DNA from 4 places in the Burkholderia sp. BCC1972 genome. Region 1 is predicted to be linked to each of the others. Evidence: riboswitches for the same ligand, from Rfam matches in the RefSeq annotation. Region 1 holds a riboswitch; each other region holds the start of a gene.
What was found. A riboswitch is a leader RNA that binds a small molecule or an ion and turns the genes downstream of it on or off. The one in region 1 is predicted to bind cobalamin.
Positions count from the first base shown of each region.

Region 2: it holds a riboswitch for cobalamin, as region 1 does, so the genes downstream of both, U5798_RS31530 (CbtB domain-containing protein) here and cobG (precorrin-3B synthase) in region 1, are expected to answer to the same signal.
Region 3: it holds a riboswitch for cobalamin, as region 1 does, so the genes downstream of both, U5798_RS33810 (FecCD family ABC transporter permease) here and cobG (precorrin-3B synthase) in region 1, are expected to answer to the same signal.
Region 4: it holds a riboswitch for cobalamin, as region 1 does, so the genes downstream of both, U5798_RS28815 (TonB-dependent receptor domain-containing protein) here and cobG (precorrin-3B synthase) in region 1, are expected to answer to the same signal.

Region 1 covers NZ_CAJPGH010000015.1:40,996-46,818, forward strand. Annotated here, with positions in the region: gene U5798_RS21370 (cobalt-precorrin-5B (C(1))-methyltransferase) at 1-700, opposite strand, end outside; gene cbiE (precorrin-6y C5,15-methyltransferase (decarboxylating) subunit CbiE) at 700-1,980, opposite strand; cobalamin riboswitch at 2,183-2,374, shown strand; gene cobG (precorrin-3B synthase) at 2,481-3,845, shown strand; gene U5798_RS21385 (precorrin-8X methylmutase) at 3,838-4,464, shown strand; gene U5798_RS21390 (precorrin-2 C(20)-methyltransferase) at 4,461-5,195, shown strand; gene cobJ (precorrin-3B C(17)-methyltransferase) at 5,192-5,823, shown strand, end outside.
Region 2 covers NZ_CAJPGH010000031.1:2,720-8,542, reverse strand. Annotated here, with positions in the region: gene metE (5-methyltetrahydropteroyltriglutamate--homocysteine S-methyltransferase) at 1-767, opposite strand, end outside; gene U5798_RS31540 (LysR family transcriptional regulator) at 895-1,803, shown strand; gene U5798_RS31535 (CbtA family protein) at 1,831-2,553, opposite strand; gene U5798_RS31530 (CbtB domain-containing protein) at 2,567-2,776, opposite strand; cobalamin riboswitch at 2,809-2,952, opposite strand; gene U5798_RS31525 (histidine phosphatase family protein) at 2,999-3,571, shown strand; gene U5798_RS31520 (inorganic phosphate transporter) at 3,746-5,338, shown strand; gene U5798_RS31515 (2OG-Fe(II) oxygenase) at 5,634-5,823, shown strand, end outside.
Region 3 covers NZ_CAJPGH010000037.1:31,358-37,180, reverse strand. Annotated here, with positions in the region: gene cobC (alpha-ribazole phosphatase) at 1-208, opposite strand, end outside; gene U5798_RS33825 (adenosylcobinamide-GDP ribazoletransferase) at 193-966, opposite strand; gene cobT (nicotinate-nucleotide--dimethylbenzimidazole phosphoribosyltransferase) at 959-2,014, opposite strand; gene U5798_RS33815 (ABC transporter ATP-binding protein) at 2,076-2,885, opposite strand; gene U5798_RS33810 (FecCD family ABC transporter permease) at 2,882-3,880, opposite strand; cobalamin riboswitch at 4,039-4,291, opposite strand; gene U5798_RS33805 (ATPase) at 4,446-4,796, shown strand; gene U5798_RS33800 (cell division protein ZapA) at 4,793-5,107, shown strand; RNA gene ssrS (6S RNA) at 5,189-5,370, shown strand; gene U5798_RS33790 (EVE domain-containing protein) at 5,442-5,823, shown strand, end outside.
Region 4 covers NZ_CAJPGH010000025.1:107,473-113,295, forward strand. Annotated here, with positions in the region: gene U5798_RS28790 (transcriptional regulator) at 1-633, shown strand, start outside; gene U5798_RS28795 (threo-3-hydroxy-L-aspartate ammonia-lyase) at 692-1,666, shown strand; gene U5798_RS28800 (hypothetical protein) at 1,784-2,032, shown strand; gene U5798_RS28805 (SDR family NAD(P)-dependent oxidoreductase) at 2,077-2,901, opposite strand; gene U5798_RS28810 (hypothetical protein) at 2,907-3,119, opposite strand; cobalamin riboswitch at 3,430-3,623, shown strand; gene U5798_RS28815 (TonB-dependent receptor domain-containing protein) at 3,839-5,767, shown strand; gene U5798_RS28820 (LysE family translocator) at 5,800-5,823, opposite strand, start outside.

The sequences.
Region 1 (5,823 bases):
GCGCCATGTCGGGCAGGTGGTAGTGCGCGCGCATCGCGTCCTCGCTTGCGTTGCCCGTGCACGCGGCGATATGCGCGATGCCGTTTGCGCGGGCGACATCGATACCCTGGTGGATCGACGCGATATAGGCCGAACACGAGAACGGCCGCACGATGCCGGTCGTGCCGAGGATCGACAGCCCGCCGACGATCCCCAGGCGCGGGTTCATCGTCTTCAGCGCGAGCGCCTCGCCGCCTTCGACGCCGATCGTCACGTCGAAGCCGCCTGCGTAGCCTTGTTCGGCCGCCAGCGCTTCCAGGTGCGTCGTCATCATCTGGCGCGGCACCGGATTGATCGCCGGTTCGCCGACCGGCAGCGTCAGCCCCGCGCGCGTGACCGTGCCGACGCCGGGCCCCGCGTGAAAACGCACGCCCGGCGCGGCTGCGAGCGCGACGCGCGCGACGATCAGCGCACCGTGCGTGACGTCCGGATCGTCGCCGGCGTCCTTGATCGTGCCGGCTTCGGCGCCGTCGGCCGTGGTCCGGCAGAACGCGAGCCGCATCATCACGCGCTGCCCTTTCGGCAGCACGATCTCGACCGCGTCGTCCGCGTGGCCCGCGAGCAGCAGCCGGGCCGCCGCGAGCGACGTCGCGGTCGCGCAGCTGCCGGTCGTATAGCCGAACCGTAGCGGCGCGGGCTGTTCGGGGGTTTCGTCGCGCATCACGCGTCCGTGGCGTTTGCCGGGTTCGCCGGGCTCAGTGACCCGGCCGCGTCGATCGCATCGGCCATCTCGGCCGCGTCGGGCTTGCGCACGTCGTACAGCGTGACGGGCAGCGGCTGGCGCCACGTGTCGAAGCGGCCGAGCGGTTCGGCATGCGCGAGCGACACGCGCGTGAGCGTGCCGCCGTGCGCGTCGCGCCACGCGGCGAGCGCCAGCTCGCCCTGCAGCGTGACCGCGTTCGCGACCAGCCGGCCGCCGGGTTTCAGCGACGCCCAGCACGCGTCGAGCACGCCGGGCGCCGTTGCTCCGCCGCCGATGAAGATCGCGTCGGGCGTGGCAAGCCCGGCAAGCGCATCGGGCGCACGACCCGCGACGAGCTGCAGGCCCGGCACGCCGAGCGCGTCGCGGTTGTGCTCGATGAAGCGCTGCCGTTCCGCATGCGCTTCGATCGCGATCGCCTGGCAGGACGGATGCGCGCGCATCCATTCGATGCCGATCGAGCCGCTGCCCGCGCCGACGTCCCACAGCAGCTCGCCGGGCGCGGGCGCGAGGCGGCCGAGCGTCATCGCGCGCAGGTCGCGCTTGGTGAGCTGGCCGTCGTGACGATAGGCGTCGTCGGGCAGGCCGGGCGTGAGTGCGCGACGCGGCGCGTCGGGGCCGGCCTGGCAGTCGAGCGCGATCAGGTTGAGCGCGGCCGTTTCGGCGACGGTCCAGTCCTGCGCGAGGCCGTCGAGACGCCGCTCGAGCGGGCCGCCCAGATGTTCGAACACGCTGAGGCGCGTCGGCCCGAAACCGCGCGCGGCGAGTTCGGCCGCGACGGCGGCCGGCGTGCGGCCGTCGGCGCTCAGCACGAACAGGCGCCGGCCCGGCAGCAGATGCCGCGCGAGCGTCGCGAGCGGACGGCCGACGAGCGAGACCGCGCCGACGTCCTGCAGCGTCCAGCCGAGGCGCGCGGCCGCGAGCGACAGCGACGATGGCGCGGGCAGCGCGCGCCATTCGTCGGGGGAAAGCTGGCGCGCGAGCGTCGCGCCGACGCCGAACAGCATCGGGTCGCCGCTCGCGAGCACGCACACGGGCGACGGGCGCCGCGCGAGCACGCCCGCCAGGTCGAACGGCGACGGCCACGCTTCGCGCGCGGCCGGCAGCCGCGCGGGCAGCATGTCGAGATGCCGCTTCGCGCCGACCACGAGCGTCGCGTCGAGCAGCGCGCGCCGTGCGCTGCGGCCGAGCCCCGCGTAACCGTCGTCGCCGATGCCCACTACCGTCAGCCACGCCGTCATGCACTCTTCCCCATCGTTCGATTCCATCGTGTCGCCGCCCGGCCGCGAAAGCGCCGGCGCCGCCGTCCGCATTGCAAAGAACGGCATGGTACCGTGTTCCCTCCCGCGTTTCATCTGCCGGCCCGCCGGCGCACGGCCGCTGCCCGTTTCGCCCGCCGCAAACGGCCATCCGGTCGCGAATCGCGGTCGAAATCGGGTATCCTACGGCCGTTCGTTCGCCGGTGCCCTTCGGGGCCGAAGAGGGAACACAGGGCGCGCCGCGCGCCGCTGTGGCTGCCCCCGCAACTGTAGACAGCGAGCCGATCTCCCCCTCATGCCACTGGTTTCACCGGGAAGGCCGGGAGCCGGCGCCGACCTGTCAGCCAGGAGACCTGCCGGCCAGAAAGTGCGTGCGTGCCAGTCGGCGTCGGGCGGGGTGTACCGATGCGTTGGCCGCGGCGCGACACTGTCCCGGTATCCCGTTGAGTTCCGCCCCCGATTCGATTCCTGCGTCGCCCGTCGTGCGCCCGTCGGCTTGCCCGGGGCTCGTGCGCGTGGTCGCGGCCGCCGACGGCGGGCTGTGCCGGATCAAGCTGCCGGGCGGCCGGCTCGATGCGCGCCAGGCGCGCGCGATTGCCGATGCAGCACGCCAATACGGCTCCGGCGCGATCGACGCGACCAATCGCGCGAATCTCCAGTTGCGCGGCATTCGCGACGGCGCCGCCGATGCGCTGACGCGCGCCCTGCTCGACGCGGGGCTCGGCCCGCGCGTCGATGCGACGGCAGGCTCGAGCGCCGATACGGCCGCGCTCGCCGCGAGCGACGACGTCCGCAACCTCCTGCTCAGCCCGCTCGCCGGGCACGATCCCGCCGCACTCGTCGACAGCCGCGCGCTCGCCATTCCGCTGCTCGACATGCTGGCCGGCGAGCCGCGCCGCGGCGAGCTGTCGCCGAAATTCTCGATCCTGCTCGATGGCGGCGAATCGGTCGCGGCGCTCGATCATCCGCACGACATCTGGCTCGCCGCGTGGCGCCGCGCGGACGGCGCGGTACGCATGGCGGCCGGGCTGGCCGGTTGCCCGCCCGTCGCGGAGGGCGACCGGCCCGCGTCGGTCGATGTGTCGCCCGATCAGGCCGTCGCGCTGGTCCGCGCGCTGCTGCTCGCGTTCCTCGATCTCGCGCCGGCCGATGTCACGCGGATGCGCGCCGTGCTCGCGACAGCCGGCGAACGTGCGTTGTTAGATCACGCGCAGCACGGCCTGCCCTTCCCGCTCACGGCCGATCCCGCGCTCGCCGGCTGGCGGCGCACGAGTGCCGACCCGAAGCTGCGTTTCGGCGTACGCCCGTCGCTTGATCCGGCCCGCTGCAACGTCGGCGCGCAATGCATACTCGGGCGGCTCGACGCGACGCAGCTGGAACAGCTTGCCGCGCTGGCCGAAGCCGGCGGCGACGGCACGCTGTCGATGACGCCGTGGCAAGGCGTGTTTCTCCATGGCGTGCCGAACGAACGCGCAGCGGCCACGCTCGACGCGCTCGCGTCGATCGGCCTCGTGTGCCGGCCGACGGACCCGCTCGCGACGCTCGTCGCCTGCGCCGGCAGCGCAGGCTGCGCGAAAGCGCGCGCCGACACGAAACGCGACGCGCTCGCACTCGCCGCGCGCATCGGCCAGCCGGTCGACGTGCACCTGACCGGGTGCGAACGCCACTGCGCGCTGCCGCATCCCGCGACGCACACGCTCGTTGCAGTAGCGCCCGCGCATTACGACCTTTACCGGCGCGACGCGGCCGAGGGCCTCGGCGCCCCGCTCGCGCGCCATCTGACGATTGACCAGGCCGCGGCCCGTTTGACGGGCGCGCGGCACAGCCAGGACACCACCGATGCTTGACTACATTCGCGACGGGCAGGAAATCTACCGCCAGTCGTTCGCGACGATCCGCGCCGAGGCCGACCTGTCGCAGGTTCCGCCCGACCTCGAGAAACTCGCGGTGCGCGTGATCCATGCGTGCGGGATGGTCGATGTCGTCTACGACCTGCGCTTCTCGGCCGGCGCGGGCACGGCGGGCCGTACGGCGCTCGCGGCCGGCGCGCCGATCCTGTGCGATGCGCGGATGGTCGCCGAAGGCATCACGCGCGCACGGCTGCCTGCGGCCAACCGCGTGATCTGCACGCTCGGCGAGCCCGAGGTGCCCGATCTCGCGCGCCATCTCGGCAACACGCGCTCGGCCGCCGCGCTCGAGCTGTGGCGCCCCCATCTCGCGGGCAGCGTCGTCGTGATCGGCAATGCGCCGACCGCGCTGTTCCACCTGCTCGACATGATCGATGCCGGCGCGCCGCGCCCCGCGCTGATCCTCGGTTTTCCGGTGGGCTTCATCGGTGCGGCCGAATCGAAGGCGATGCTCGATGCCGACAGCCGCGGCGTGCCGTACGTCGCGCTGCTCGGCCGGCGCGGCGGCAGCGCGATGGCCGCCGCCGCGGTCAATGCACTCGCGACGGAGGTCGAGTGACGACCGCGCGCGGACGGCTGTTCGGGGTCGGCGTCGGCCCCGGCGATCCTGAACTGATGACGATCAAGGCGTTGCGCGTGCTGCAGGCGGCGCCGGTGGTCGCGTATTTCGTCGCGAAGGGCAAGAAAGGCAATGCGTACGGCATCGTCGAAGCGCACCTGCTCGACGGGCAGACGCAACTGCCGCTCATCTATCCGGTGACGACCGAGGCGCTGCCGCCGCCGCTCTGCTACGAGACGGTGATCGCCGACTTCTACGATACGGCCGCCGAAATCGTCGCGGCGCATCTCGATGCAGGCCGCGACGTCGCGGTGATCTGCGAAGGCGACCCGTTCTTCTACGGCTCGTACATGTACCTGCACGACCGCCTCGCGCCACGCTACGACACCGAGGTGATCCCGGGCGTGTGCGCGATGCTCGGCGGCACGGCCGTGCTCGGCCAGCCGCTCGTCTATCGCAACCAGAGCCTGTCGGTGCTGTCCGGCGTGCTGCCCGAACCCGAGCTGCGCGAGCGGCTCGCACGGGCCGACGCGGCCGTCGTGATGAAGCTCGGCCGCAATTTCGACAAGGTGCGGCGCGTGCTCGACGAACTCGGGCTCGCGAAACGCGCGCTGTACGTCGAGCGCGCGACGATGGCGAACCAGCGCATCGTGCCGCTCGACGAAGTCGACCCGATGGCATCGCCGTATTTCTCGCTGCTCGTCGTGCCGGGGGAAAAATGGCAAGGATGACGACCCCGCCCGCGATCGTGATTCTCGGCGCGGGCGCGCTGGACACCGCGCGCTGCATCCAGGCACGCTATCCGGGCGCAAGCGTGCACGGCCTCGCGTCGCGCGTCGATGCCGACGTGCCGTTCGACGAACTCGGCGCACACCTGCGCGAACTCTATGCGCGCGGCTTGCCGATCGTCGCGCTGTGCGCGGCCGGCATCGTGATCCGCTGCCTCGCGCCCGCGCTCGCCGACAAGGGCGTCGAACCGCCCGTGCTCGCGGTCGCGGAGGATGGCTCGGCCGTCGTGCCGCTGCTCGGCGGGCTGACGGGCGTCAACGTGATCGCGCGCGAAATCGCCGAATGCGTCGGCGTCGCGCCAGCCATCACGACCAGCGGTGAATTGCGCTTCGGCGCCTGCGTGCTCAATCCGCCCGCAGGCTATGCGCTGGCCGATCTCGCGCAGGGCAAGCGCTTCGTGTCCGACCTGCTTGCCGGTGCATCGACGCGCGTCGACGGCGCAGCGGCGTGGCTCGACGAGGTCGCGCTGCCGCGCGACGATGCGGCCGCGCATGCGATCCGCGTGACGCCCGACGCATGGCGCGGCACACGCGACGAACTCGTGATCCATCCGCGCAGCGTGGTCGTTGG
Region 2 (5,823 bases), on a different contig from region 1:
GTCAGGTTGTCCTGAAGCTGGCCGAAATACGTGGCGAGCAGCAGCTTGATGCGGCGTGTTTCCAGCGCCGCGTATGCGGTGCGGAAGGCCTGGCGCCATTCAGCGTCGAGCTCGGTGACGAGGATCGGTTCGTCGATCTGCACCCATTCGACGCCCTGCGCGGTCAGCGTATCGAGCAGCGCGCCGTACACGGGCAGCAGCTTCGGCAGCAGCGCGAGGCGATCGGAATCATCCTTCGCCTTGCCGAGCCACAGGTACGTGACGGGGCCGAGGATCACGGGCTTCGCGTTCACGCCCTGCGCGTTTGCCTCGGCCAGTTGCTGCAGCAGGCGCGACGGGTCGAGCGAGAAGTTCGTGTCCGCGTGGAACTCCGGCACGATGTAGTGGTAGTTCGTGTCGAACCACTTCGTCATTTCACCGGCCGCGACACCGCCGCAGCATGCCGCGTGTTCTTCCGCCGACTGCGCCGACCGGCCGCGCGCGACGCGGAAATAGTTGTCGAGCGCGTCGCCATGGAAGTCCTGCACGCGCTTCGGCAGGTTGCCGAGCGTGAAGCTCATGTCGAGCACCTGGTCGTAGAACGCGAAATCGCCGATCGGCGTGAGATCGAGGTTGCGCTGGTCGTGCCAGTGGCGCTGGCGCAGCTCGGCACCGAGCGCCTTCAGATCGTCACGCGACGACTCGCCCTTCCAGTAGCGTTCGAGACCGAACTTGAGTTCGCGCTTCGCGCCGATGCGCGGAAAACCGAGGTTGTGTGTCGTCACCATGAGCTGCCGTCCAGAGAAGAATTGAAGATCCGGCAGCCATCATAGGGATTTCAAACCATGAAATAAAATGGCATTATTTCATTCATCCATTAAAACTGTTCATGCATTCGTTGCGCGAGCGAAATCCATGCTGGAACGATTCCATCTCGTCGTCATTCGTGAAGTCGAGCGCCAAGGCTCACTGACCGCGGCCGCCCATGCGCTGCACCTCACGCAATCGGCGCTCAGCCATACCGTCCGGAAAATCGAGCAGCAGCTCGGCACGCCGATCTGGGACCGCGAAGGCCGCGGCCTGCGGCTCACGCAGGGTGGGCAATATCTGCTGAAGCTGGCGAACCGGCTGCTACCGCAGTTCGAACTCGCCGAAGAGCGGATGAAGCAGTACGCGAAGGGCGAGCGCGGCACGCTGCGCATCGGGATGGAGTGCCACCCGTGCTACCAGTGGCTGCTGAAGGTCGTGTCGCCCTACCTGTCGCGCTGGCCCGACGTCGACGTGGACGTGAAGCAGCGCTTCCAGTTCGGCGGCATCGGCGCGCTGTTCGGCTATGACATCGACGTGCTCGTCACGCCCGATCCGCTGAACAAGCCGGGGCTGCGCTTCGATCCCGTGTTCGACTACGAGCAGGTCCTCGTGGTCGCCGACTCGCACCGGTTCGCGAACGCCGACTACGTGACCCCCGAGCAACTGACCGACGAGATCCTGATCACGTACCCGGTCGAGACCGACCGGCTCGACATCTACAACCAGTTCCTGACGCCGGCCGGCATCGTGCCGAAGCGGCACAAGTCGATCGAGACGACCGACATCATGTTGCAGATGGTGGCAAGCGAACGCGGCGTGGCCGCGCTGCCGAGATGGCTGGCCGACGAGTATGCAGACCGGATGGCGGTCGTGCCGGTCAAGCTCGGCAAGAAGGGGATCACGAAGCAGATCTTCCTCGGCATCCGCGAAGCAGACGCATCGATCGACTATCTGGCCGCGTTCGTCGCGCTGGCGCGCGAATCGACGGGGAGTGCGCCGCGCATGCTGCGCTAGGCGCGCCCCGCTCTGCTGCGCTGCGCGTCAGGCAGCGCGCAGGCCGATGCGCTCGCTGCGCTCGACCCAGGCGCCGAACAACAGGCCGATCGTCGTCCACATGATCACCTGCATGCCGATCGCCGCGACGCGGAACTTCCACAGCACGGCCGCCGGGAAATCGGCCGGCAACTCGCTGACCGACGGCAGCCCGACCTGCACGGCCGCGATGATCGCGACGAACACGAGCCCTGCGACGATCGACGCGTTCCACTGGCCGAGCTTCGCCAGCAAATGGCGGCGCACGCTGACCGAGAACACCATCGTCGCGACCGAGATCGCGATCATCAGGAAGAACAGGCCCGTGCGGTAGCCGATCGTGTCGGGATCGCCGACCGACGGCGGATTGGCCGGGTACTTGAGGTTCGGCACGATCACGAGCGCGATGAACGCCGCCAGCGCGAGCCACGCGGCCAGCGGCCGTGCGGGAAGGCGGCTGCCTCGCCCGTAGGCAAACGCGAAGACCAGCGAGAACAGCCCGCCGAATGCCGCGCCGTAGGTCACGACACCCGTCAGCAGCCCGAGGCCCGCCTGCGTGTGGCGGCTGACCAGTTCGGGCTCCGGTGCCTCGCCATTGGCGGCCGTGGTTTTTTCTTCGAAGGAGATCGCCTGATCGACTTGCGGTTCGCCGACGATTCTGGCGAAACCGAACGTGAGGAGGCCTGCGGCGATGCCTGCGAGCATCCCGCGCATGAGCAGCTTTCCGACCATCACGGCCTCCGCGTCAGTGGCAGGGAAAGCCGAGCAGATGGCGGCCGTCGTGGACGAACTCGTGGACGTACATGCCCGGCACGAGCGACGTCGCGCCCTGTTCCGCGCCGACGAAATAAAGCGCGAGCAACAGGATCAGGCCGACGAACACGGCCCACGGCAACAGTTCGCGGACGGGGATGGGTGCCGGCACGACCGCCGGCTTCAGCACTGCTTCACTCATGGATGCACCTCAGGGGATTCGCGCCCCGACAAATGTTGAATGGGTACGAAGGCAGGTCTGGCTTCCGGGATCATCGATTCCCCGGTTACAGTGGCGCGACCGCGCCGGAATTGCACCGGCTTCCGCGTTTCGTATCGGGCGAATTGTACGCGCGAACGTTCGCGTATTGAAGTGATCGCACGGTGGCGATTGCGTCCCGCTCCGGATTCCCCGAAAACCGCCATGACCCTGCATGCCTCGCTGCACCTGATCGCACACGCATCGACCCGGGCGATGCGCACCGGCACGTTTCCCGACGACGATCCGCTCGATGCTCGCGAGCTCGCCGACGCCGCTGAACTGCGCGACCGGTGGGCAGGCGTTAATGGCTCGCTCGTGCTGTGCAGCCCTGCCTGTTGCGCGCGGCAGACCGCCGAAGCACTCGGGCTACATGCCGAAGTTGACGACGCGCTGCGCGACATCGACTACGGCAACTGGCGTGGCCGGCGCTTGCACGACCTCGCACGCGACTTGCCGGACGAGCTGGATGCGTGGATCGGCGACCCGTCAGCGTCGCCGCACGGCGGCGAATCGTTCGACGCCGCCATGCGCCGCGTCGGCATCTGGTTGAACGCGCTGCAGCGTGACCGCGACATCGTCGCGGTCACGCATGCGACGATCGTTCGCGCGGCTGTCGCGCATGCGTTGCGGATGGATTCGAAGACAGCGACCCGCCTCGACATCGCGCCGCTGTCCTGCACGACGCTCGTCGCATCACCGCACGGGTGGACGTTGAGCACGGACGACAACGCGTAGCCCGTATTGCGCTCACTATGTGGACGACGATGCGGGCCGGTACCTCGCGTTGCACATGCATGCCTTCAATTTCCTTACGCATCGGCAAGGTACACCGTTCGTGGTCCCGACTGTCATCAAACTGACTGCTGGCCGCAGATAGGATCGGACGCGGTTCCCTTACGAGATGCCGTCATGAATCAACCTGCTTCGTCCGCACCGAACAATTCGGGCTCCGTCGAACGCACCAGGCAGGTCGGCTATGCCGTCTTCCTGCTGGTGCTCGCGCTCGGCGCGATCTATATCGCCACGCACCTGATCGACGATCTGTCGCCGGTCCGCGAAGGGAAGCTGTTCCCTTACCTGCTGCTCGGCGCCGCGCTGCTGATCGCGCTCGGCTTCGAATTCGTCAACGGCTTCCACGACACCGCGAACGCGGTCGCCACCGTGATCTATACGCACTCGCTGACGCCGAACGTCGCGGTGATCTGGTCCGGCATGTGGAACTTCCTCGGCGTGATGGTCTCGAGCGGCGCCGTCGCGTTCGGCATCCTGCAACTGCTGCCGGTCGAGCTGATCCTGCAGGTCGGCAGCGGCTCGGGCTTCGCGATGGTATTCGCGCTGCTGATCGCCGCGATCGTCTGGAACCTCGCGACCTGGTATTTCGGGTTGCCGTCGTCGAGCTCGCATACGCTGATCGGGTCGATCATCGGCGTCGGGCTGATGAACCAGCTGATGCACGGGCCGTCCGGCACGAGCGGCGTCGACTGGGGCCAGGCGCTCGGCGTCGGCAAGTCGCTGCTGTTCTCGCCGATCGTCGGCTTCCTGTGCGCGGCACTGCTGCTGCTCGTGCTGAAGACGCTTGTGCGGATTCCCGAGCTGTACAAGGAACCGCCGAAGGATCAGCCGCCGCCGTTCTGGATTCGCTGCCTGCTGATCCTGACCTGCACGGGCGTGTCGTTTGCGCACGGCTCGAACGACGGGCAGAAAGGGATGGGCCTCATCATGCTGATCCTGATCGGCACGGTGCCGACCGCGTATGCGTTGAACAAGGCCGTCACGCCGGCCGAATCGCAGACCTTCGTGGCCGTCGCGAACCAGGCGGCCGCGACGTTCGGCAAGTACACGAACGGCGTCGCGCCGTCCACGAACCCGCGCGCCGACGTCGAACACTACGTGCAGCGCCGTGAACTGACGCCTGCCGTGCTGCCGGCCGTGCAGCAGCTGTCGACATCGCTCGCGACGGCAGTCGGCGCGTCGGGGTCGATGGCCGCCGTGCCGCAGCGCGACGTCGACAACGTGCGCAACACGATGTATCTGGTGTCCGAAGCAATCCGCCTGATCGAGAAGTCGGGCCAGCCCGCGTTCGCCGCCGACGACAAGCTTGCGATCGACAACTATCGCAAGCAGCTCGACCACGCGACCAAATTCATTCCGACGTGGGTGAAGGTTGCCGTCGCGATCGCGCTGGGCCTCGGCACGATGGTCGGCTGGAAGCGGATCGTCGTGACCGTCGGCGAGAAAATCGGCAAGCAGCATCTGACCTACGGACAGGGCGCATCGGCCGAACTCGTCGCGATGCTGACGATCGGCGCCGCCGACGTGTACGGGCTGCCGGTGTCGACGACCCACGTGCTGTCGTCGGGTGTCGCGGGCACGATGGCGGCGAACGGGTCAGGGCTGCAATGGGGTACGGTGCGCAGCCTCGTGCTCGCGTGGGTGCTGACGCTGCCGGCGTCGATCGTGCTTGCCGGCGCGCTCTACTGGTTGTTCCGGTCGATGGCTTGATTCGCGTTGCGACGGGTGGCCGGTGTGCGCTGGCTGCCTGTCGTGGAAGATTCGCTTCTCCGCTTCTCCGCCTGCCCGCCTTTCCACCTTTCCGCACTGATACGTCGCAGCCTTCGATGTATCGTGCGCGCCGCATGCCCTCCTCCCCCTTCCGAATTGAAGCGCAAGATCTGGAGCGCATCTGCGCACGAACGTCGCTAGACTGGGGGCATCATTTTTTGTGGCTGCAACCGTGCACGCAACGCTTCCGAGCATTCCGCGCGGCGCCACATCGCTGACGAACCGAGGAACGCCCGTGAACATCGCCGATCTGCAACCTGCCATCGAATCGCCGGACATCGCGCAACGCGTCGACACCATCGACTGGCGGACCGTCGGTGCCGAGCTCGATCGTTATGGATGCGCGCATGTATCGGGCCTGATTTCGCCGGACGAATGCGATACGCTTGCGTCGCTCTATCCGCGGGATGCACTCTATCGTTCGC
Region 3 (5,823 bases), on a different contig from region 1:
CCTGCGCGAGCCGTTCGGCAACCGACAGGCAGCGCGTCGACGGGCTCGTCAGGACCTGTACGGGCAACGGCACGCCGAGTGCCGACAGATGCGCACGCACGGCCTGCACGCCGGCATCGGCCGGCGCGGCGAGCGGCACGTCGCTGCGACCGTAGCAGATGCCCGGCTCGACACCGACGGCCGGATGACGGATCAGGACGACGTCCATCCGAGCACCACGAGATAGATCGCCAGTTCGCACAGTTGCTGCGCGAAGCCGAGACAGTCGCCCGTATAACCGCCGATCCGCTTCACGAAATAGCGGGCGGCCCACACGCGCACGAGCACGAGCGCCACGCACGTAGCGATGCCCATGCGCCAGTCGGGCCAGAACAGCCAGGGCAATCCGAATGCGGCCGCGACGCCCGCCGCGCGACCGCCCATCCGCTGCGCGACCGGCTTCGCCTTGCCTTCGGGCCGCACGTAGTCGAGCGTCATCAGCAGGCTCACGGCGGCCGCGCGGCTCGCCGCATGCGCGGCGATCATCGTCCATGCAGCGCGCAGCGGCAGCATCGACGCAAGCGCCTGCCATTTCAGGCCGAGCGTGATCACGAGCGCGACCGCGCCGAACGTGCCGATCCGCGAGTCGTGCATGATGCGCAGCACGTCGTCGCGCGTATAGCCGCCGCCGAACGCATCGCAACTGTCGGCGAGGCCGTCCTCGTGGAACGCGCCGGTCGCGAGCAGCGTCGCGGCCATCGACAGCCCGACCGCGATCGAAGGAGGCAACACGCGCAGCGCGACGAGATAGACGAGCGCGCCCCACGCGCCGACGCACGCGCCGACGAGCGGGAAATACCGCGCAGCCTGGTCGAGATCGCCGGCCGCGTAGCCGATCGAACGCGGCACCGGCACGCGCGTGAAATAGCCGAGCGCGACGAAGAAGTAGCGCAGTTCGGCGCCCGCGCCGCGCGCGCGGTCAGGCATCACGATCGTCGACGCCGGCGGATTCGAAGCTCGCCATCTCGCTGAGGAACGCCGCGGCCGCGCGCACCAGCGGCAGCGCGAGCGCCGCACCGGTGCCTTCGCCGAGCCGCAGGTCGAGCGCGAGCAGCGGCTTCGCGCCGAAATGCTCGAGCATGCGCCGGTGGCCGGCCTCGTGCGACGTATGCGAGAACACGCAGTAGTCGCGCACGCCGGGCGCGATGCGCTCGGCGACGAGCAGCGCGGCCGTCGCGATGAAGCCGTCGACGAGGATCGTCATCCGCTCGCTCGCGGCCGCGAGATACGCGCCCGTCATAATCGCGATCTCGAAGCCGCCGAACGTCGCGAGCACGTCGAGCGGCGCGATCGCGTGCGAGTGCTTGACGAGCGCACGGCCGAGCACCGCGCGCTTGTGCGCGAGGCCCTGGTCGTCGAGACCCGTGCCGCGCCCGACGCACGCGTCGATCGGCACGTCGAGCAGGCGGCTCATCAGGCACGCGGCCGACGACGTGTTCGCGATCCCCATCTCGCCGAACCCGATCACGTTCGTGCCGAGCGATGCATGCAGACGCACACGCGCCGCACCGGCGGCCAGCGCCGTCATCGCCTCGTCGCGCGACATCGCCGGCTCCGCCGCGAAGTTGCGCGTGCCGCGCGCGACCGGCAGCGACACCAGCCGGTCGGACAGCGGCAACGGCGACGCGACGCCCGCATCGACGATCTCGAGCGTGCTCTGCGCGACGCCCGAGAACGCGTTGATTGCCGCGCCGCCGGCCAGGAAATTCGCGACCATCTGCGCGGTCACCGCCTGCGGATAGGGGCTCACGCCCTCGGCCGCGATTCCGTGGTCGCCGGCGAACACGATCGTCACCGGGCGCTGCACGACCGGCCGCTCGGTGTGCTGGATCAGGCCGATCTGCAGCGCGACCGCCTCGAGCTGGCCGAGGCTGCCGGGCGGCTTGGTCTTGTGGTCGATCACATGCTGCAGGCGTGTGCGCAGCGCGTCGTCGAGCGGCGCGATCGCGGGCGGGAAGTGGGTCGGAGTCGTCATCGGGGAGTCGTGTCGTGGGCGCGGCACGCGCCGCGCATCGAAGGAATCGGAACAGGATAGGTCATTGTCGCGCAGGCCACGCCGGCAGCAGCGCATCGCGGCCGTTCTCGCGGATCAGCACGAGCGGATAGCCGAATGCGTCGCTCGCGCGCTCGGGCGTCAGCACGTCGTGCACGGCGCCGGCCCATGCGCGGCCGCGACCGTCGAGCAGCAGTGCATGCGTGGCGAAACGACGCGCGAGATTCAGGTCGTGACACGAGAACAGCACCGTGCGCGGGCCCGTGCCGAGCCATGCAGTCAGCGCGGTCAGGCAGTCGATCTGGTGATGCAGGTCGAGATGCGCGAGCGGTTCGTCGAGCAGCATCAGCGGCGCATACTGGCACAGCGTCGCGGCCAGCGCGACCCGCTGCCGCTCGCCGCCCGACAGCGACAGCACGTCGCGCGACGCGAGTGCGGTCAGGTCGAACGTCGCGAGTGCATCGTGCGCGGCCGCGCGATCGCCGTCGCGCTCCCAGCCCCAGCCGCCGAGATACGGAAAGCGGTTGAGCAGCACCGTGTCGAACACCGTCGCGCTGAACGCGTCGTGCAGTTGCTGCGGCATCAGCGCGCGGCGCTGCGCGAGTTGCTCGGGGCGCCATGCGGCAAGCGGCCGGCCGTCGATCTCGACCTGTCCGCCGGCGGGCGGCTGCAGCCCCGCGAGCGTCGCGAGCAGCGTCGTCTTGCCCGCGCCGTTCGGCCCCGCGACACACCAGATCTCGCCGGGGCGGAAGGCCTGCGTGAACGCGGCGAGCAACGTGCGCGCGCCGGCCTTCAGCGTCAGGTCGACGGCCGCATAGCTCAGGTCGACGGCGTGCAGTGCGGCATCCGTCATCGCATCGGCCTCCTCAACAACATCCACAGGAACACCGGCACGCCGATCAACGCGGTCATCACGCCGACCGGCAACTGCGCGGGCGCGATCGCGGTGCGCGCGAGCAGGTCGGCCGCCATCACGCCGCCGCCGCCCGCGAGCATCGCGGCCGGCAGCAACATCCGCTGGTCGTTGCCGAACGCGAGCCGCAGCGCATGCGGCACGACGAGGCCGACGAAGCCGATCGTGCCGGCCGTCGTCACCGCGGCCGCGGCGGCCAGCGACGCGACGAGATAGATCCGCACGCGCACGCGCGCGACGGGCACGCCGAGCGCGTGCGCGGTCGCGTCGCCGCGCAGCAGCACGTTCAGTTGCGGCGCAGCCGGCAGCGCGACGCAGGCGGCCAGCAACAGCGCACCCCATGCGAACCACGGCGCCGTCACGCCGTTCAGGTCGCCCGTGAGCCAGAAGATGATGCCGCGCAGCCGCGCATCGGGTGCGAGCGACAGCAACAGCGTGACGAGCGCGCCCCACCCTGCCGCGATCACGACGCCCGTGAGCAGCAGGCGCGGCGACGCGTCGCGCGCATCGCCGCGCCACAGCTCGCGGCGCGCGAGGCCAAGCACGAGCGCGACCGAGACGAGCGAGCCGGCAAATGCCGACACGTCGACGAGCCACCACGCGCCACCGGCGATCATCGCGACGAGCGCGAAACCGGCCGCGCCGCCGGACACGCCGAGCACGTAGGGTTCCGCGAGCGGATTGCGCAGCAGCACCTGCAGCAGTGCGCCGGCCAGCGCGAGCAGCGCGCCGCACGCGAAGCCTGCCAGCGCACGCGGCAGGCGCAGTGTGCGGACGATATCGGCGAACAGCGCGTCGCCGCCATGCGGCACGAGCGATGCAAGCGCCTGCCACGGTGACATCGGCACGCTGCCGATCGACAGCGACGCGACGAACAGCAGCGCGACCACGGCGGCCAGCGCGGCCCAGATCGCGGCAGCGCGCGCGGCGCTCATGCCGTGCACGGCCGCGCGCATGACGCGCGGCGCGTCCGCTCGAGGTTGCCGGCCGGGCGTGACTGGGACGCCGAGCGGACGATTGGGGTCAGCATCGAAGAACATTCCGTGAAGCATTGCGCGCCCCGCCTCCCCGCAGGCCACGCGTCATGAAGCCCGTGCGGGCTTCCCGTCTCGGCCGGTATCCGGGCTGGCGGCGGTCCGGCTCGCCTTCCCGCGCGTGTCACGCGCAGTGGCCCGCGCCCGCATGCGACACCTGCATGCAAGACGCGCCCGAGCCGGCCTGCGTCAAGGGACGCGGCCGCTTACCGTTGCGGGGGCAGCGCAGGTTGGCACGCTCCCTGAGCGCGCGCCCTGCTTCCCGTTTAACCGCGCGTGCCACGCGCGAGCACCGAGGCGGCGCCAGTTTAGGAGCGGGTTGCGCGAGCGTCAAGGAAGCATCCGGACACGTGCGGGAAGCACCGATTCACGGCGAGAAGCAGGGGTGTTACGACTGGAAACGTTACAGATGTCGGATTGCGCGTTATTCCGCGCTAAAATGCTGGGTCTTTAGAGGACGCAGCAAATGCTCAACGAACTCGAAACCTTATCTCAAAATATTGGCCGTCTGATTTCGCTGAACAAGCGCTATCACGCGGAACGGCTCGCGCTCGAAGAGCAGGTCGCGCAATTGCGCACGGAAGCGGACACGGTCCGCGCGGAACTCGCGGAACTGCGCGACGAACGCAATGCGCTCGCGGCCGAGCGTGACACGCTGTCGGCAAAGATCGACGACGCCCAGGTGAAACTGAACGCGATTCTCGAAAAGCTGCCGCGCACGAAAAGCGCGGAGCAAGCCGACAACCAGCTCGACCTGCTGGATGCGCAGGCGCGTCCGGATGGCGATGACGCGGCCAGCCACGGAGAACATGCATGAGCACCAAGCAGATCGAAGTCTCGATTCTCGGTCAGCCCTATCGGCTCGCCTGTTCGGCCGAGACCGAAGCGGCGCTGCTCGAGGCAGTCGCGCGCGTCGACGCCGAAATGTCGAAAATCCGCTCGAACAGCTCGGTACGCGGCACCGATCGCATTGCGGTGATGGCTGCGCTGTCGCTCGCATCGGAATTGCTGCGGCTGCAAACGAGCGTGCGGCACGGTGAAGCATTTCCGGCGGAGGAAATCCGTCGTACAATGCACCAGATGAACGAACAGCTCGGCGCGGTGCTCGCACAGCACGAGACGCAGTAACGTTTTAATCGATGCGTCGATTCCCCTTGATCTCGGCGGTCAACGGTGGTCAAATTGGCGCATCGAATCACAGTTCAGTCAGCTTCCCTGCCTGGTTCGCCAAGGTCATATATTCCTTGAACCAATGCCATGTGCACGGTTGCGGAAATTTGTAGCACGGGCGCGCGCGTCACTCTGTCTGATGTACCCGAAGTGCTGCTAACTGCGACCAATTCTGAACCCCAGGTTCAGGATGCCGGCCTAGCGGCCAAGGCGGGGGCCTATCCAACGGCATCGGGCACGTCCCGGTGCCGTTTTCTTTTGTAGCAGCCTCTTTCTGCGTCGATCACGATCCATGCAATACTGGCTGATGAAGTCCGAACCGGACGAAGCAAGCATCGACGATCTCGCCAACGCCCCGCAGCGCTCGCTGCCGTGGACCGGCGTGCGCAACTATCAGGCGCGCAATTTCATGCGCGACACGATGAAGATCGGCGACGGCGTGCTGTTCTATCACTCGAGCTGCCCCGAGCCGGGCATCGCAGGCCTCGCGGAAGTGTCGTCGACACCCTACCCCGATCCCACGCAGTTCGATCCTGCAAGCCCCTATTACGACCCGAAATCGACGCAGGAAGCACCGCGCTGGTTGCTCGTCGACGTGCGCTACGTGAAAAAGTCGCCGCTCGTGCCGCTCGCCGCACTGCGCGAACACGACGAACTCGCCGACATGCGCGTGC
Region 4 (5,823 bases), on a different contig from region 1:
ACGCACCGCACCCCGCCGCCGTCCGAGCAGGCGTCGCTGATCGAACAGGTGCAGCGCATCGCCGAAGGGCTCGGCGAGATGTTCGCGCCGTTCACCGAAGTCGTCGTGCACGACCTGCGCACGCCGGAACACGCGATCCTCGCGATCCACAACAACCTGTCCGGGCGCGCGGTCGGCGATCCGGCGACCGAACTCGGCCTCGCCCGCATCGCCGACGACGATTTCCCGCAGGTGCTCGCGAACTACCCGAACCGCTTCGCCGACGGCCGCACCGCGAAAAGCACGTCGATCGGCATCAAGGATTCGACCGGGCGCTACGTCGCCGCGCTGTGCCTGAACGCCGACGTTACGTTGTTCCGCGGCTTCCAGGGCATGCTGAACCAGTTCTGCCGCACCGACGGCGAGGCCATCGTCGAGACGCTCGACCCGGCCGGCGCCGACGCGATCCGGCAGCGCATCGACGCGTTCGCGACGCGCCTCGCGACGACGCCGCGCGAGTTGAAGACCGACCAGCGCCGCGAGTTGCTGCAAACACTCAAGGCCGACGGCTTCCTCGAGGTGCGCCGCGCGATGGAAATCGTGTCGCAGCATCTCGGCGTCTCGCGCGCGACCGTCTACAACGATGCGAAGTAGAAGCCATACGCGCGCGGCTTCTTCCCAGTTGACTGATCTTTCCGACTCACGACCCACCATGAACGCTCCGACTCTCCCCACGTACGACGACGTCGCCGCCGCCGCGGCCCGGCTCGAAGGCCATGCGCACCGCACGCCGGTGCTGACGTCGAGAACGGTCGACGAGGCACTCGGCGCGCAGGTGTTCTTCAAGTGCGAGAACCTGCAGCGCATGGGCGCATTCAAGTTCCGCGGCGCGTTCAACGCGCTGTCGCGTTTCAACGCCGAACAGCGCCGCCACGGCGTCGTCGCGTTCTCGTCCGGCAACCATGCACAGGCGATCGCGTTGTCGGCACGCATCCTCGGCATTCCGGCGACGATCGTGATGCCGCAGGACGCACCGGCCGCGAAGATGGCCGCGACACGCGGCTACGGCGGCAACGTCGTGACCTACGACCGCTACACCGAGGACCGCGAGCAGATCGGCCGCGATCTCGCGGAGCAGCACGGGCTCACGCTGATCCCGCCCTACGACCACGCGGACGTGATCGCCGGCCAGGGCACGGCGGCCAAGGAACTGTTCGACGAAGTCGGCCCGCTCGACGCGGTGTTCGCGCCGCTCGGCGGCGGCGGCCTGCTGTCGGGCACCGCGCTCGCCACGCGCGCGCTGTCGCCGCACGCGAAGCTGTACGGCGTCGAGCCCGAAGCCGGTAACGACGGCCAGCAATCGTTCCGGTCCGGCGCGATCGTCCGGATCGACACGCCGCGTACGATCGCCGACGGCGCGCAGACGCAGTACCTCGGCAACCTGACGTTCCCGATCATTCGCCGCGATGTCGACGACATCCTGACCGCGACCGACGCGGAACTGGTCGACTGCATGCGCTTCTTCGCCACGCGTATGAAGATTGTCGTCGAGCCGACCGGCTGCCTGTCGTTCGCCGCCGTGCGGCGGATGAAGGACGCGCTGCAGGGCAAGCGCGTCGGCGTCGTGATCAGCGGCGGCAACGTCGATCTCGAGAACTTCTGCGCGCTGGTATCGACGCCGGCCTGACGCGCGCGGCGTACATGAATATCCTGTAATCCGTGCGTCATTGCGCCTTCACGTCGCGTTAAGTTCCGCGCCCTAGACTGATTACGTTGTCCCGCAGTCAGTCGTGAAGGAGCCACCATGAACACGCACGCGATCGTCGCCGCCGCCCTGGCGGCCGCCTCCCTTTCGGCGTTCGCTCAACCGGGCGCGACGTCCTCCGGTTTCCCCGCCGCATCGCCGCACGACGCCGTCGCGCAGGCGATGCGCCGCTCGCCCGGCGCGCTGCCGCACGCCGGCTTCGTGCTCGCGAAGATCGATCAGAACAATTCGCCGCCCGATCGCGGCGGCGACCCGGGCGGCCGCTCGCACGCCGGCACGCACATGTAACGGCGCGCGCCGGGCACTGCTGCCGCGCCCGGTCCCGCCGGCATTCAGAACGACGGCAGCGACGGATCGCGCGCAGCAAGAATGTCGCCGGTACGCCGCTGCAGCGCGCCGTCGATCGTCTCCGGTTGCGGAATCAGCCAGTAGCGCCCTGCGCGGATGCCGTCGAACACCCGTTCGGCAAACGCGTCGGGCGTGAGCCCGTGTGCGTTCAGCATCGCGCGCATCGTGTCGACGAAACCGCGCACCTCGGGCCGGTCGTGCGCGGCGCCGAACGGATCGTTGAAGATGCCCGACTGCACGGGCCCCGGCGCGAGCAGCGATACGCCGACCGGCGCGCCGAGCATCTTCAGTTCTCCATATAGCGACTCGGTCAGTGCGACCACCGCGAACTTCGTCGCAGAATACGGCGACATCAGCGGGCTCGGCAGGAAGCCGCCGACCGATGCGGTGTTCACGACCCGCGCCGGCATATTGCGCTCGAGCATCCGCGGCACGAAGCTGCGGACTCCGTTCAGCACGCCGTGCACGTTGATCGCGAAGCTGCGCTCGAAGCGTTCCGGCGTGATTTCCCAGCTGAAGCCCGTCGCCATCACGCCCGCGTTGTTGAACAGCAGGTCGACGCCGCCGAAACGCCGCCACGCGGCTTCGGCCAGCGCGTCGACGGCTTCCGGCCGGCTGACGTCGGTCGGCACGCACAGCACGTCGGTATCGAGCGTCGCGGCGAACGCATCGAGCTTCGCCGGATCGAGATCGGCCAGCACGACGCGCATGCCGAGCGCGGCCGCATGGCGTGCCAGCCCGCTGCCGATGCCGCTGGCCGCGCCGGTGATCACGGCGGTGCCGCCGTCGAAGCGAATCGAATTCGTCATGTCAGTCAGAGTCCTGTGGGGTCGAGGAGAGAATGCGCGTATGCGGGAATCACCGGCGGCGGCAGCGGCGTGCGGCCGTCGAGCGAGCGCGCCGCGCGTGGCTGCGCGAGCGGGAAATGCAGGCTGTGCGTGACGAGGCCCGTGCGCTCGCGCGCCGGCAGGCTGCACAGCGCGAACGTGCACTTGCCGGCCAGGATCGGGGCTGGGGTGTCGGTCATGATGTCTCCAGTCGTTTCGATGCGTGTTGTTCGGCCCGCGATATCCGCAACATGCGGCACGAGCCTGGTTTTCGCCTCGCCCGTTTGAACGAGATCGAGTGCGCGGGCCGCCTGTTCGAGCGGAAAACTGGCGACGCGCGGCTTCGTCGGCGAGGCGGCGTTCCGGCGCGCGTTCGCGCGCGCCCCATTCATCAGACGATAAACACGGCATCGACGCATGACGGAAAGGATTCGGAAAGCGATGGCCGGGTAATGACGTTTTTTCGCATCCCCGCACGGCGCGGCAATTGACGCGCCCGAGCGCACGCCATTACCCTTGCGCGCTGATGGTTCCCAGGGATGGGATCAAAAGGGAACGCAGGAGGGGCAATGCCTCGAATCTGCGGCTGCCCCCGCAACTGTGAGCGGCGAATCCGTGCCTCTGCATGCCACTGGGAAACCGGGAAGGCCTGCACGGATGACGACCCGCGAGCCAGGAGACCTGCCATCGACCCGAGGTCCAGCAGCCGCACCGGGCGGGGTGTCCCGATGCGCCAGGCGCCGCCGTTGGCGGTCGCCCGTTGCATGGACGTCCCGACCTCAGGATCCGTCAGATGTCCTTCGTTCCCGAATCCGCTTCCGTGCCGGAAGCGTCGCACCGACACGCCGTCGCTGTGCGCAACCTGCCCGCCGTCCGCTCACGATCGCCGTACGCGCAACACGCTTTCTCCCGCTGTCTCATGAACATTCGCTACCTGCTCGCCACGTCCGCCGCCACCGCGCTGCTTGCTCCGATCGCCCATGCCGCCGGCGACACCGCGCTCCCCCAATCCGCCCAGCCAGCGGAAAGCGCCGACCTGCCGACGATCAGCGTGACCGACACGCGTCGCCTGCCCGAATCGTTCGACGGACGCTATGCGTCGACCCAGGTCCTCACGCGAACCGATCTCGACCGGCTGTCGCCGAGCGACCCGAGCATCACGCAGGCACTCGCGACGCTGCCCGGCGTGACCGTGTCGCAAACCGGCGGCCCCGGCTCGTCCGCATCGGTCAGCATCCGGGGCTCGTCGGCGAGCCAGGTCGCCGTGTTCATCGACGGCATCCGGATCGGCTCGCCGACCACCGGCATCGCGCCGTGGGCCGACCTGCCGACGGATGCGTTCGAACGGGTCGAGGTGATTTCGGGGCCGGCCGCCGCGTCGTTCGGCGCCAACGCGATGGGCGGTGTCGTGCAGCTGTTCACGCGCCGCTCGTCGAACCAGCCGAACCAGACCATCGTGTCGTTCGGCGGCGGGTCGAACAAGACCTTCGACACGCAGCTGCGCACGTCGGGTACGGTGCCGTCGACCGGCCCGCTCGCCGCGCTCGGCGGGCTCACCTACTCGCTCGGCCTGCACGCGTACAACACGGCCGGCATCGATTCGACGCGGCCCGTCCTGCCGTATCACGAGGACGGCCGCAATCCGTATCACGCGCAGGATCTCGATGCGCGCCTCGGCTACGCGCGCGACAACTGGTCGATCTCGACGTTCGCGCTCTATCACCGCTCCGACCTGTCCTTCGACAACAGCGGCTATGCGAACCGCGAGCTCGATCACCAGCTGACGACCGGGCTCGCGTTCCATCTCGACATCACGCCCGACACGCAGTTCGACCAGTCGTTCGGTTATGCGAACGATCGCCAGTTCCTCTATGCGAGCGATCCGGCCATCCCGACCGGCCAGATCGATTCGCAGCGCATCAGCACGTCGACGTCGCTGACCCATCAGGCGCGCGGATTCCACCTGTTCGGCCTGCCGCTGTCGGGCGAGAGCAAGCTCGCGTACGATTTCACGCGCGAACAGGCGTTCCTGCCGGTCGATGCACCCGGCGGCATTCCGACGCGCAACGACTCCGCGTTCTCGCTGCACCAGTCGGCCACGCTCGGCAGCGTGACGCTGTTCCTCGCGGGGCGTCGCGAGATCATCGCCGGACAAGGCGTGAACACCGGCAATGCCGCGCTGTCGTGGGCGATCACGCCGGTCTACACGGCTCGCGTGTCGTACGGCAATGCCTTCCGCCTGCCGAGTTTCAACGACCTGTACTACCCCGGCTACGGCAATCCGAACCTCAGCCCGGAACGCAGCACGTCGGTCGAGGCCGCGCTCGACGCGAACACGTCGTACGGCACGTTTTCCGCGGCGATCTACGACACGCGCGTCAGCAACCTGATCGCCTACAACCCGGCGACGTATTCGCCGATGAACATCGGCCGCGCGCATATCCGCGGAATCGACCTGTCGTACAAGGGGACGATCGGCCGCTACACGCCGGTGAGCGTCGCGATCGGCATACTGAATCCGCAGGACGAGACCCATGACAGCTGGCTGAACCGCCGGCCGCGCCAGACGGTCAGCCTGAACGTGGACCACACGTGGGACGAACTGCACCTGCACGCGCTCAGCACGGGGGCGGCGCTGAACTACGGCGGTACGACGTTCGACGATCCGGTCAACGCGACGTACCTGCCGTCGTACCTGACCGTGAACCTGCGCGCGTCGTACCGGATCAATTCGCACCTGACGGTGTCGGCCACGCTGTCGAACCTGTTCGACCGGCAATTCATGACCGCGTACGGCTACAACACGCTCGGGCGGACTGCGTTCGGGAAGGTCAGTTATACGTTCTGACGGGCCAGCGCCTTGGCGCCAGCGTTGGGGTACTAGACAAGGCCGCGCACGCCCGC